DNA from 2 places in the Shewanella sp. NKUCC05_KAH genome. Region 1 is predicted to be linked to the other one. Evidence: predicted binding sites of a transcription regulator. Region 1 holds the regulator's gene; the other holds the start of a gene.
What was found. Region 1 encodes sigma-54, which starts transcription at its own class of promoters, with help from an activator protein. Its sites were predicted from a motif close to GTTGGCACGNNNNTNGNNT; they were not measured.
Positions count from the first base shown of each region.

Region 2: a site for sigma-54 is predicted at 5,379-5,397, ahead of fliD (flagellar filament capping protein FliD). Genes of this name have one in related genera too.

Region 1 is NZ_JAHKQZ010000030.1:11,978-19,397, forward strand. Features, by position in the region: gene rapZ (RNase adapter RapZ) at 1-738, opposite strand, end outside; gene ptsN (PTS IIA-like nitrogen regulatory protein PtsN) at 735-1,178, opposite strand; gene hpf (ribosome hibernation promoting factor) at 1,181-1,468, opposite strand; gene KO533_RS20845 (RNA polymerase factor sigma-54) at 1,497-2,975, opposite strand; gene lptB (LPS export ABC transporter ATP-binding protein) at 3,083-3,814, opposite strand; gene lptA (lipopolysaccharide transport periplasmic protein LptA) at 3,811-4,365, opposite strand; gene lptC (LPS export ABC transporter periplasmic protein LptC) at 4,352-4,912, opposite strand; gene kdsC (3-deoxy-manno-octulosonate-8-phosphatase KdsC) at 4,909-5,460, opposite strand; gene KO533_RS20870 (KpsF/GutQ family sugar-phosphate isomerase) at 5,460-6,437, opposite strand; gene mlaF (phospholipid ABC transporter ATP-binding protein MlaF) at 7,081-7,420, shown strand, end outside.
Region 2 is NZ_JAHKQZ010000021.1:39,781-47,200, forward strand. Features, by position in the region: gene flgK (flagellar hook-associated protein FlgK) at 1-144, shown strand, start outside; gene flgL (flagellar hook-associated protein FlgL) at 156-1,073, shown strand; gene KO533_RS17885 (hypothetical protein) at 1,086-2,099, shown strand; gene KO533_RS17890 (flagellin) at 2,244-3,056, shown strand; gene KO533_RS17895 (flagellin) at 3,273-4,076, shown strand; gene KO533_RS17900 (flagellin) at 4,297-5,115, shown strand; gene fliD (flagellar filament capping protein FliD) at 5,418-6,764, shown strand; gene fliS (flagellar export chaperone FliS) at 6,778-7,158, shown strand; gene KO533_RS17915 (hypothetical protein) at 7,127-7,420, shown strand, end outside.

The DNA.
Region 1 (7,420 bases):
GCCAATGGCCACAGTTAAATAACTGCGATTGTTACGCTCAAGGTGCGGCAGCCAAGTCTCCAGTAAATTTTCGATTTGCCAGATGAACTTATTGACCAGTGGTTGGCGATTTAAGAACTCAGCTACGGGTTCATCTAAACCAGTCAATGGCCGCAGCGCCAGCTCCCAGTGGGGATTAGGTAGAAAGCGTACATCGAACATAAAGTCGGCTTCGGTGGGCATTCCGTGCTTAAAGCCAAAGGACTCGAAGTTGATCACGAGTTCTTTATCGACACTACCAAGGAGAATTTGTCGGACTTGGTCGCTTAAATCATAGATATTCAAATTCGACGTATCTATGTAGTGATCGACCAGTTTTGACATAGGCTCGAGCAGTTTCCCCTCCAGCTTTATCGCTTCTTGCAAAGAGACTCGGCTCTTCGACAAAGGATGCAAACGGCGGGTTTCGCTGTAACGCTTGAGCAGAATTTTATCGCTGGAGTTAAGGAAGAAGCTCGTTAACTCAGTATCTGGAGGTAGGCTAGCGAGTTGTTTTACTAAGACCTTATCCTGCTCAGGCATGTTACGCACGTCGACACTGATGGCGACGAGATCGTTACTGCCTTTGAGTTGCTCAAGCAAACTGCCAATCAATGGCAAGGGAAGGTTATCGACACAATAATAGCCGAGATCTTCGAGTACCCTAAGGGCGACAGATTTGCCTGAGCCTGAGCGGCCCGACACTATGACCAGTTTCATCCAGTGATTACCTGATAGAGTTCCGTTTCATCATGCGTCTTGCGTAATTGCTTTAATATTTGCTTGTCGCTCAGCTTTTCGGCCATGCAAGACAAGGTACTTAAGTGCTGCTGACATTGGTCTGCAGGCACCAGTAGTGCAAATAAAATATCAACAGGTTGCTTATCGATAGCATCAAATGCTATCGGCTCTTCACACTTAATGAGTATGGCAATGGGCTGATCTATATCGGCTAGTCGACCATGTGGAATGGCGATGCCGTTACCTATACCTGTGCTCCCCATCTTTTCGCGCGCCACTAGGCTTTCGAATATCTCTTGAGATGAGAGGGTCGGGTACTGGGCAGCGACTAAGTCGCTGATGAGTTCCAGTACCTTTTTCTTGCTGCCCGGAGTGGCGCAGGTAGTGCACTCCGGCCGCAGTATGGTACAAAGTTCCATTATTAGTGTTTTGTTAACTTCTCTTTGTGTTTAATAACCTGACGGTCAAGCTTGTCAATCAGGGCGTCTATAGCGGCATACATGTCAGCATGCTCTGAAGTAGCAAAAACTTCACCACCTATGAGGTTTATTCTCGCTTCGGCAATCTGTTGCATTTTCTCAACATTGAGCACAACGTGCACATTATTGATCTGTTCGAAATGGCGTTCAAGTTTTGAAAACTTTTCTTCTACATATGCACGTAACGATTCGGTAATTTCGATATGGTGCCCACTTAGGTTTATTTGCATAGAAACGTCCTCCGATATCCACTGTAGGTTATAAACTTTTACGCTGATTAGAAGGTGGAATAAGCATAGCCTCTCGGTACTTCGCAATGGTTCTGCGGGCTACGTTGATCCCTTGTTCTGCCAGAAGTTGAGCCATCTTACTATCGCTTAATGGTTTTTTCTGGTTTTCCGCTGCCACCAGTTTCTTTATAAAGGCTCTGATTGCTGTGGATGAGCACTCACCACCATCGTCAGTCCCGACGTGGCTAGAGAAGAAGTATTTTAGTTCAAAAAGTCCCTTAGGGGTATGCATGTATTTTTGAGTTGTGACCCGTGAGATGGTGGACTCATGCATTTCTACCGCTTCAGCAATATCGTTAAGCACCATAGGCTTCATGGCTTCTTCACCATACTCAAAGAAACCTTGCTGATATTGCACTATGCAATTAGCAACTTTAAGCAAAGTGTCGTTACGGCTTTCTAGACTCTTAATAAACCATTTAGCCTCTTGCAGATGGCCGCGAATAAATTGGCTATCGGCTTGGTTTTTTGTGCTGCGTGCCATAGAAGCATAATGTTGATTTACATTGATTTTGGGCATGCAGTCAGGATTAAGCTCAACGACCCAGCGGCCATTTTTCTTCGACACAGACACATCTGGGATAACGTATTCGTCATTATTGGGCGTGATCAACAAACCTGGGCGAGGATTGAGGGTTTGGATGAGTGCTATACCATCCCTTAATTCATCTTCTTTTAATTTAGTCTTACGCATCAACAACCTAAAATCACGGGCGGCGATCAGATCTAAATGATCTTTGATCAGCATACGGGCGTTTTCTAGGTTGGGAGTATCAGCGGCGAAATGCGACAGTTGGATCAGCAGGCATTCACTTAAATCGCGGGCGGCAACGCCTATGGGATCAAAATGCTGAATGCGCTTGAGTACGGCTTCGACTTCGTCAAGCTCAACTTCAGGATTGCCCATGGCTTCGAGAATTTCTTCAGTGCTTTGGGTGAGATAGCCCTGATCGTCGATTGCATCAATAATGGCGGTGGCAATGGCTAAATCGGTTTCAGAAAACGGCGTGAGGTTTTTTTGCCATTCTAAGTGTTCGTACAAACCTTCACTGGTCTCGCCTTGGAAGGGCATATCGTCTTCACGACTGCCGCCGGGGCCTGAGTTTGGGGAGGCGGTAAACACTTCATCCCATGTGGTGTCCATGGGGAGCTCATCGGGCATGGATTCTTTGGTTAGCGACTCTGCCGTGTCTATGGTGGAGCTGTCTTTTTCTGGTGGCAGAGTGCTAGATTCACTGAAATCCGTATCGGATAGCGTTTGGTTTACAGGGGTTTTAGTGGCGTCGAATTGATCCTCTTCCAGCTCGAGAAGGGGATTAGAATCTAATGCTTGCTGGATCTCTTGCTGCAGTTCTAATGACGACAGTTGCAACAGACGTATAGCCTGTTGTAGTTGTGGCGTCATGGTTAACTGTTGACCCAGTTTGAGCTGGAGTGACGCTTTCATGTTACCGCTGATCCCTACGTTATTATTGTTGGATGAGGTCGCTTATTATTATCTTGAGTGAAGCCCAATGGCGGTATAAATTGCCTCCATTGGCTTCGCTCGATTAACTATAGCCTGAATTGTTCACCTAAGTACACAGCCCTAACTTGCTGATTGTCTAAGATCTCTGCTGGAGTTCCTTCGGCAATCAGGTTTCCGTGACTCACAATATAAGCATGTTCACATACATCTAATGTCTCGCGGACATTATGGTCTGTGATCAGTACGCCAAGGCCGCGACTTTTGAGTTGTTCGATAATCTTCTTGATGTCGATAACCGAAATAGGATCGACGCCTGCAAACGGTTCATCGAGCAAAATGAACTTAGGATTAGCGGCTAAAGCTCGCGCAATTTCGACGCGACGACGTTCGCCACCCGACAATGACATGCCTTGGCTGTCACGGATGTGGGTGATATGAAACTCTTCGAGCAGATGTTCTAGTTCTTCTTCTCGTTCTTCGTTTTTAAGTTCTTTACGAGTTTGCAGTACGGCCATGATGTTGTCATGAACAGTTAGCTTACGAAAGATACTGGCTTCCTGCGGTAAGTAACCTATGCCTTTGCGGGCACGCAGATGCATAGGATCTGCGGTTAAATCATCATCGTCGATAAAGATATGTCCCTTATCGCTCTTCACTAGCCCGACAACCATGTAAAAGGTCGTGGTTTTACCTGCACCGTTTGGACCGAGTAGGCCAACGACTTGACCGGTTTTTACCGTCAGACTGACGTCTTTAACCACTTGGCGACTCTTGTAACTTTTCGCCAGATTTTGTGCTCTTAAGGTGATTTGGGTCATTTAGAGTCCTGCTTTTTTACAGGTTTATCCGCTGGAGCATCTGATTTGGCATCATCTTGATAGTTTTCTGGCTGAATAATAGTGATCACGCGATCGTCACCACTGCCAGTACTCTCGGCCATCAATTTCTGTTGAATCATGTTATAGCGGATTAAATTGCCTGTAACTTGGCTACCCGCTTGATCTAATGACGCCATACCTTTCAGAGTTAAGGTGCGGCTTGCCATATCGTAACGAATTTCTTTCGCGCTAGCCGATGCAGGACGGCCATCGTCTAATATCTGGCTATACGTAGCAGGGTTGCCTGTGGCGACCAAAGTTTTGCTATTTTCACCTTCAGCGGAAAATGCACGCAGTTCATTTGCTTGGATTTTTATTGAGCCTTGGGTAACTTCAACTGGACCAAAGAAGATGATCTGGTTGTTTTTGATATCCGCAGTTTGGCTCACAGCTTTAATTTTGACTTCTTGCTTTAAGTCGCCCACTTTCGCGAAAGCACTCATGCTCATAATTAGCATTAGGCTGGCAAGTAATACGTTATTTTGCTTCATATGTTCCTACTACCTGACTGGTCAATTGCACTTCTTGCGCGTTGAGGTCGGCATAAAGGCCTTGGCCTTGAATATTAAAATCTTTCCCTGTGACGTAAATGGTACGGTCAGAGGTCATTATCATAGTGTTGAGATCGAGTTCCAGATAACTGGTGGACAAGGTCTGAATCGGTTCTTCTGGGCTAATGGCATCGATAATAACATTATTTTCTAATACAACCTTGCCAGTTTCCTTGTTTAGCTTGCCCTGATCTGCCCTGAGTTGCCATTGTGCTTTACCTTGGTCTGGATAAACAAGATAAACAGGTTGAGTAAAGAAAGTTTGATTCGTTGAATCATAATGTTCCATGTGTTTCGCCGTCACACGGCTATTCACTAGTCCTTGCTCATTGAACTCAACACTGCGCAGATCTTCAACGATGAAATCTGGGGTATTTTGATCTTTTACTCTGTTATCGGAATCACCGCTGTGTTTGTTCTGGACCTGCCAGTAAAGCGCTAGTGCGGTTCCAAAAAAAGCGATAATCGCGAGTGTCACACGACTCATATACTCATTCCATGGGCCGAAGTGAATTTATTTTGACTTAGGAGTAACAGATCTGTGAGTTCACGCAGTGCACCGTGGCCACCATTGAGCGTAGTCACAAAATGGGCGTGTTGGCGTACATAGGGGTGGCCGTCAGCAACACTGACCGCTAAACCGACGACATTCATCACGGGGAGATCGACAATATCATCACCGATATAAGCCACTTCTTCTGGGGTGACACCATAAAGTGCGAGCAATGCTTCATAGGGCTCGAACTTATTGTCTACGCCTTGGTAAATATGGGTAACACCAAGGGCTGTCATACGGTTTTCAACGATTTTGGATTGACGTCCTGTGATCACGGCGAGGTTGAAACCGCTGGTGAGGAGTGAGCGCACGCCATAACCGTCACGGGTATGGAAGGCTTTGAGCTCTTCGCCGCTATTGCTCAAGTAAATACGGCCGTCGGAAAACACCCCATCGACGTCACAGATTAACAGTTTAATCTTTTGCGCGCGTTGCCACACATCATCACTGATTGGGCCGTAAAATCCTTGCTGTGGCATTAAATGACTCCTGCTTTAACCATGTCTAGCATGTTAAGAGCGCCGATAGGATGGCGGTCTTTATCAATAACAATTAATCCGTTGATGTTTTTTGAGTCCATCACTTGCAGCGCTTGGGCGGCCAATACATTATCCGTGATCGTGACGCAGTTACGGGTCATCACATCGGCAATGGGCGTCGTGCGTAAATTCACTTCTGCATCAATAACGCGGCGTAAATCACCATCGGTGAAGATACCAACAAGCTTGCGCTGATCATCGATAATCGCCGTCATGCCTAAGCCTTTCTTGGAGATTTCGTACAGAGCCTCTGTGATGCAAATATCGTGATTGACGAGCGGTAAGTCATCACCGCTATGCATGACATCGCAGACTTTTAACAGCAACTTACGTCCTAATGCACCGCCAGGATGGGACATAGCAAAATCATCACGGGTAAAGCCTTTAGCTTGCAGCAGCGCAATGGCGATGGCATCGCCCATCACTAAGGTTGCTGTGGTACTTGAGGTTGGGGCAAGTCCAAGTGGGCAAGCCTCTTCTGGGACTTCAATACATAAATGCACTTTAGATAATCGCGCCATATTCGATTCGGGTTTACCCGTTACCGCAATAACAGGCACGCCCATACGTTGGATGACCGGCATTAAGGTGAGGATTTCGCTCGACTCACCGGAATTTGAAATCGCTAAAATCACATCGTTATCGGCTAATACACCCAGATCGCCGTGGCTGGCTTCACCCGGATGCACAAAAAATGCGGGCGTTCCTGTGCTGGCGAGGGTGGCAGAAATCTTATTGCCGATATGGCCCGATTTGCCCATTCCCATGACAATCACTTTGCCTGTGCAGTTGAGGATCAACTCGCAAGCTTCTGCAAATTCAGCCGAATCAACATATTGATAAAGATTGTCTAGGGCTGACTTTTCAATGTCGATAACTTTACAACCCCATTGGCGCAGTTGTGATTTGTCTACCATGTCTATCTCTCTTTTTGCATTGTCTTTGTCGCCCCATTGATGGGATTGGAATAGCACAATTTGGTACGCGATAAAGATGATATGTAATAGGCTTTCTGCCAAGTATTAGTTTGTTTTCAGACAATTTAGCTTATGTCTTGCTGTGGTTAATTACCGAAAACAGCAAAACAATTGCGGCAGGCTAGAGCGATTGATCCGACTCGTCAAGTTCAGCTGCGTTAGCTATTCACGCACAATAACGTGTTTAGCGGCAGAAGGTCTTGAGCAATATCATCGTCTTTGTCGTTTATTTCAATGGATTTATTCCATATCGCAGCGGGTATTACCCTATGGGATGCCTCTATTGCGCAATTGCGTATCGACTCTCCCCGATAAAAGTGGGCAAAGAGTGAGCTAAGTGCGAACGAATTAGCCAATACTGCCAATTCTGCAACCAGGTTGAAAACATTAAGTAACATTTTACCTGTGCAGAGTGAAAACTTAGGGCGCATTTTCGCTGTAAATGAGGCAAATTGAAAGTATCGCAGGGCGATAGTGTCGATTCGGTTGTAGGTTAAAGCGCAATTACGTACAATTTGCGGCTCTTCGATTGGTCAGTCTCGGAAGACTAGGATCACCTCATTTGCAAATGTCGGAATCAAGCATGACTCAAGAACAAACGCCGTTGGTTGAGATCCGTAATTTGGGGTTTAGCCGCGGTCAGCGTGTGATATATGAAGATATTAGCCTGTCCATTCCAAGGGGCAAGGTGACGGCGATCATGGGGCCGAGCGGCATAGGCAAAACGACCCTGTTGAAATTGATTGGCGGCCAATTAACGCCTGACCATGGACAAGTGTTATTCGACGGTCACGATATCCATGGCGTGAGTCGCAATGAATTATTTAGTCTGCGTAAGCGGATGAGCATGCTGTTTCAAAGTGGCGCGCTGTTTACCGACATTAATGTGTTCGATAACGTGGCGTTTGCACTGCGTGAACATT
Region 2 (7,420 bases), on a different contig from region 1:
CAGTCCCAATGGGCGAGTACCAGTGGTGTAAATCCCGATGAAGAAGGGATTAATTTGATCATCTATCAGCAGTCATATATGGCGAATGCGAAGGTGATTTCCACCGCAGATCAACTGTTTCAAACTATGCTTAGTAGCTTTTAAGGACTTTATTCATGCGTGTAACAATGCAAAATTTATACACTAACAATTTAAACAGTTTGCAGAACACGACCTATGATGTGGCACGTTTGAATCAAATGCTCTCTAAAGGTGTCTCAATACTATCGCCTTCGGATGATCCTATTGGTGTTGTTCGGGTAATGGATAACCAACGCGATTTAGCACTAGTACAGCAATACATTAAAAATATCGATTCCTTAAGTACCAATATGAGCCGTGCTGAAACCTATTTATCCAGCATGGTTGAGACGCAGCAGCGGATGAAGGAAATCAGTATTGCGACTAATAGTTCGAATCTCTCTAAAGAGGATAGAGCATCCTATGCTTCTGAAATGGAAGAACTCTTAAAGGGGTTAGTGGATAATATTAACGCCACCGATGAGTCGGGTAATTATCTCTTTTCCGGTAATGCGATTGAGAAAGCTGCGGTAGTTAAGGATGCGGCTGGGCGATACGTCTACCAAGGTGATGCTAGCGAGAGAACGGTACAAACGTCTAACTCTTCATGGACTACGGCTAATGTCACCGCCGAAAAAGTCTTGTTCTCCAATGCTGGTCAAGATATTTTAAATCAAGCAATGGACTATATTAACGTATTAAATGATCCAAGCTTATCACCAAGCGATCCTGCTTTTAGTGCAGCCGCGAGTGGAATACAAACAGCGTTAAGTGAAACCTTAGATAGCATAGGTGCGGCTATTACCGATTTTGGTGGCAAACAAAATAATCTCGCTTTAGTTAAAAGCTCCCATGAAGAAATGGTGTTGTTTAGTAAACAAGTGATAGGTGAAACGCAGGAACTCGATTATGCCGCAGCCACTGCCGAGTTCAATGTCAAATTAACCGCATTAAAAATTACCCAGCAAACTTTTGTACAGATAAGCCAGCTGTCCCTTTTCAATCATATGTAGGTAATGAGTTAAATGATCAAAGGGATAGGTGAGTCACTTAGTCAGTTACGTCAAAGTCAGACGGTAACGTCTCATTATGTTGCTCCGATATCAGGTGCGCCCCGCAGTGCACCGAAAGCGAGGCCCATACCTAAGCATAGATTGGAAGCCTACGGACGTTGGGCCAAGGTGACTCAAGAGCAACATAATATTAGTGCATCACAAGTGGTGTTACAGAGCTTGATTTCTGCCAAGAGTATCCTAGGTCAACTGAACAAACAGCTACAAACCTGCTTGTTCAGTAAACACACAGTTGTTGAAGATGCATTACATAAAGCGGAGGAGTGTCGAAGACAATTAATCGAGATTAGGCCTTATTACCAAGGAAAGCGTTTACTCGATCATCACTTGAATTTGATTTCAGCATCCCAGCCTGCGGCATTACATTTTTTTAGGTACCGACGAGTCGATCTCACATCACCTAAGAACCGCGATGAGCGGATTACGCTTTTTACAGAGAAGCAAACATTGCATTTGCTTTTGCCTGCCAATAAAAATCGCTTAGAGCTACAAGATATCATAGAGCCTGTTTTAGCTTCGATTGGGATAAGTATCGACCGCTTATCGACCAATGACACAGTGTTTACAGCACCGCATGAGACTTGGAGGAAGCTCAATGGGGGGATTTTAATGGTCGGCGAAGGGCAAAGGTTGCCCGCGGGTGAGCCGAGGAATATACCATTAGAAGAGAAATTTAGTTGGCAGGATCCCCGTGAATGGAATTTTACGGATACTGAAAAGTTAAAAATGACATTGGCTAAAGTGTCAAAGGTAGATAAAAAAGTCACAGTGCAAATTGATGATATTAAAGCATCCCACCGCTTACTGCTGGTGAAGGTTAAGCAATTGACCGCATCTAGTCAGCCCAAATTTGAACTCCAGCATTTGCATAAATTTATGCAACCCTATCCTTTTGCCTATCAAGTAACATCTTTGATGGCGCAGGGAAATACGAACCGCGAACAGGTTAGCGCTCTGCTGCTCTAATTTTTGAAGCAAACCCTAAGTGTGATTATTTAATTTTTGAAAATAAGCTATTTGGCTTCAGTGATGAGCTTTTCATGTCGCCTTAATGAGTTATGCCTGGATTCAGGCCTAACCAAAACAATCGTTATTTTCTGGAGAACTACTATGTTAGGTGTTCATACTAATTACGCTTCAATCGTTGCGCAGGGTGCTGTAAATAAAAGCAATAACCTTTTAACTAATGCTATGGAGCGTTTGTCGACTGGTTTACGTATTAATAGTGCATCTGATGATGCTGCTGGTCTGCAAATTGCTAACCGCATGAGCGCTAACGTAAAAGGTATGGAAACGGCTTCACGCAATATTTCTGATGCGACCTCTATGCTACAAACCGCTGATGGTGCGTTAGAAGAATTAACGACCATTGCTAATCGCCAGAAAGAATTGGCTACTCAAGCCTCTAACGGCGTTAACTCTGCGGCTGATTTAACGGCATTAAATGATGAGTTCACGCAATTGAACGCCGAAATAACGCGTATTGTAGAAAATACTACTTATGCCGGTAATAAATTATTCGATACTGGTGTATTGACCTCTGGTACGGGCGTGAAATTTCAAATTGGCGCCGGAACAACGGAAACAATGGATGTTAAATTAGGCGCAATTCCTAAAACTGTCGCAGGTACTTTAACAGGTGGTACCGCCAATGCTGCGATTGCCCTTGTGGATACCTTCTTAGCCGCTGTGGGTACTGAGCGTTCTACCTTAGGTGCCAACATTAACCGTCTTGGCCATACTGCCGCTAACTTAGCGAGCGTTACCGAAAACACTAAAGCCGCTGCAGGCCGTATTATGGATGCCGACTTTGCGGTTGAATCTGCCAATATGACCCGCAATCAATTATTAGTTCAAGCAGGTACAACGGTACTGTCTTCAGCTAACCAAAATACGGGTTTAGTGATGGGCTTACTGCGCTAATGTTATTCAATTAGTCAGTGTTAGTTTTAATGCCAGTAAGCTTAGCTTGCTGGCATTTTTTTATGGTGTGCATGCCATTTCAGTCTAGTTTTTACAGTGCTATACACTCTATTTTTTAAATATCGATTTTAGTTGTGGGCTTGTGTAGTCGCTTTAGTTAGTTATGCCTGAACTCAGGTCTAACCCAAATGCTCGTTATTTAATGGAGAACTACATATGTTAGGTGTTCACACTAATTACGCTTCAATCGTTGCTCAAGGTGCTGTTAACAAAAGCAATAACCTATTGACTAATGCAATGGAGCGTTTATCGACAGGTTTACGTATCAATAGCGCATCTGATGATGCTGCTGGTTTGCAAATTGCTAACCGCATGAGCGCTAACGTTAAAGGTATGGAAACCGCTTCACGTAATATTTCTGATGCGACCTCTATGCTACAAACTGCTGATGGTGCGTTAGAAGAATTAACGACCATTGCTAATCGCCAGAAAGAACTCGCCACTCAAGCGGCAAACGGTGTGAACTCTGCTGATGATTTAACGGCTCTGAATGATGAGTTTACTCAATTAAACACCGAAATTACCCGTATTCTCGATAATACAACTTATGCCGGTAATAACTTATTCACCAAGTTGGAGGCTGGTGTTACCTTCCAAATTGGTGCCGGAACGGGTGAAAAATTGGTTGTTACAACAACAGCCATAGATGATGCTGCGCTGGCGGCTGGTGATTTAACTACTGGCGCGAATGCGGCAATTGCCCTTGTTGATACTTTCATCGCAGCAGTCGGTACAGAACGTTCTACACTAGGCGCCAACATTAACCGTCTTGGACATACTGCAGCTAACCTTGCCAGTGTGACTGAAAATACCAAAGCTGCCGCTGGACGTATTATGGATGCCGATTTCGCGGTTGAATCTGCCAATATGACCCGCAATCAATTATTAGTTCAAGCGGGTACAACGGTACTGTCTTCTGCTAACCAAAATACAGGTTTAGTGATGGGGCTACTGCGTTAATTACGCCGAGTTGAGTTAGTTTTAAGTGCCAGTAAGCTTAGCTTGCTGGCATTTTTTATGGCGTTTTGTGGATGCCATTTAAGTCTGTTTTTATAGAGGTGATCCCATCTATTTTTAAATAAGTTTTAGTTTTGCGCTGTTGCTGTCGCCTTACTTAGTTATGGAGCTATACCGGGATTCAGGCATAGCCAAGATAACTGTTTTTTCTAGGAGAGCTGATATGTTAGGTGTTCACACTAATTACGCGTCAATTGTTGCACAAGGTGCTGTTAATAAAAGCAATAATCTATTAACTAATGCTATGGAGCGTTTGTCGACGGGTTTACGTATCAATAGCGCATCTGATGATGCAGCGGGTTTGCAAATTGCTAACCGCATGAGTGCTAACGTAAAGGGCATGGAAACGGCTTCACGCAATATTTCTGATGCGACCTCTATGCTGCAAACCGCTGATGGTGCGTTAGAAGAATTAACGACTATTGCTAACCGCCAGAAAGAATTGGCGACTCAAGCATCAAACGGCGTTAACTCTACAGCAGATTTAAAAGCGTTGGATGATGAATTTAAGCAATTAAATGCAGAAATTACCCGGATTGTAGAAAATACAACCTATGCGGGTAATAACTTATTTAAAGATGCTACTGATGGTGTACTCGTCAAAGGTGTGACCTTTCAGATTGGCTCGGATGGAGCAGAGCAAATGTCAGTTACCTTAGGTGCTATTGATAAGACAGTTACTGGTGATTTGTTGACTTCTGCAGCCGCCAATACGGCTATCGGGGCTGTTGATACCTTCTTGGCGAAAGTGGGGACAGAACGTTCAACCTTAGGTGCCAACATTAACCGTCTTGGCCATACTGCGGCTAACCTTGCCAGCGTAACTGAAAATACTAAAGCCGCTGCCGGCCGTATTATGGATGCCGATTTCGCGGTTGAATCTGCCAATATGACACGTAATCAATTATTAGTTCAGGCGGGTACAACGGTACTGTCTTCAGCTAACCAGAACACGGGTTTAGTCATGGGTCTATTGCGTTAATGCTATTGGGCAAGTGATGTTATTGGTCACGGCTAAAATGCCAGTTAGTTGCGCTGACTGGCATTTTTATTTTAGCCACGGTTTATGTATTGGTCGGTAGTCGCTAAACCCGAGATTGAAACCTATAAGGTTCATGTTTTAGTGGGTAATTTTCGATAACACAAAGTGGAAGATGGTTTTCCTGTTTAAGTGTTCATGCGGAAGTATTTAGCTGTGTTTGGGCCAGTTAATTATTTAATTTTCTTTAAAAACAGTGACTTGTTTTTGGCATGCGTTTTGCTCTAGAACGAGTGGAGGTAGTCATGATTTCAGGTATGAATGCAGCACAATTTGCTCAGCAACTGATTGGCGCAGACCGCGCAGGTAAAGATACGCTTTACAAAGGCAAGCTAACTGCCAGCAAAACACAGTTAGATGCCTATACATTGCTCGAAAATAATATGAAGAAGATGGCCACTAAGCTGAGTGAAATGGGTGGCGATGCAGCTAAAGGCAAAATTGCTACGGTTACGGGCGAGAATGCGACCGCGACAGTTAAATCTGATGCGCCTAAGGGCAACTATGATTTGAGTGTGCATAAACTTGCGCAAGCGCATCAACTGACTAAAGCCTATTCCTCTGAAAGTGAATTGTTGCCAACGTCGGGCATTATCAGTATTCAAGTCGGTAGTGATCCGACTAAGCGTATGGAAATTGATTTGGCAACGGTTAATGGCGGTGCGGCTATTTCTGTGTCTCAGTTACGCGATGTGATCAATAAACAAGTGGGTAATCCTGGTGTACAAGCGTCATTAGTGCGCACAGGTAACCAAATCGAATTTATGCTGTCTTCAAAGGAATCGGGTGTCGCGAATCAAGTGAAGGTAGAGTTTAACGGTGCCGATTGGGGCATGACAGAACGTCGTGCAGCACAAGATGCGGAACTCACATTAAACGGTATCAGTATTACCAGCAGTAGTAACTATCTAGAAAATGTTGTTGATGGTGTCAGCCTCGAATTAGTCAAGGTGCATGCGGCTGGTGAAAGCAGCATGATTAAAGTCACAGACGATTTTGAAGCGAATAAGAAAGCGGTTAAGGATTTTGTCGATTCATTTAATTCTTTAATGACGCAAATTAATCAATTAACTCGTTCTATGGGCGTTAAGACCTCTGACTCTGGCTCTTCCGATAAAGATAAGGAAGACAAAACCACTGCAGTGAGTGAAGCGCAAATTGGTGTGTTGAAGGGGGATACCTCTATTCGCCTTCTCCAGTCTAAATTACGTGATTCTGTATTTGCAACGGCTGCTAACGGCATGCGTTTGTCTGATATCGGGATTGAGATTGGACGAGACGGAAAACTAAAAATTGATGATGCTAAGCTGACCGATAGCTTTAAAAGTGATCCAGAAAAAGTACAAGCCATGTTTACTGGTCCTGACAGTTATATCAAAAGCATAGAAAAGACCCTAAAACCTTTTACACAGTTCAATGGCTATATCGATCAAAAGCAGGAAGCGCTAAATAAGCAGATTAAAAGTGTGAATGACAGTATGGCGCGCCATGATTATCAAATGAATCAAAAGTATCAGATTTATTTAACCCAGTTTACGGCAATGGAATCCACCATTAATCAGTTTAATTCCGCAAGTCAGTTGTTTTCATAGGAAGCAGTAAAAAATGTTAAATGAGTACGATCCATTTAATGCCTACAAGCAAACCGCTTTAGATGCACAAGTAGCGGCAGCAACAACCCATGACATGGTGCGTATGTTACTTGATGGTTTATTGGAAGAACTAGAGCGGACCGCTGGCCATATGGAATACCAAAGGTTTGAGGCGAAAGGAATGAGTATCCATAAGTGCCTTAATATCGTGCATGGCTTGGACTCTATGCTTGACCTTGAAAATGGTGGTGAGGTTGCCGTGAGTTTACATCGTCTCTATGACTTTTGTAGCCGTCAGCTTGTCAGCGCCAGTGTCGAAAACAGTGCTGAAGCGCTAGTTCCAGTGACTCAGGTGATTACGAATGTCAGAGAAGGATGGACAAATCTCAATTAAGCAGTGGGCGCGTTTTGCGAATGCTTTACGCCAATATGCAGATGCTCAGGATTGGGAAAGCGTCCGAAAAGTGAACATCGCTTTGATCAAAGCACTGCAACAGGCTGGTGAGGCTCATGATATTGAGCAGAAATTAGCACGTGCAGAATTAAAGCGGGTTCATTCCCAAGTGCTACAAGAGTTGATCTTGGCTCGTGATGAATTAGCTGCTGAAATGGGCCGCTTTAAGGCGCAACAACCAGGTTTAGCCGCCTATCAATTA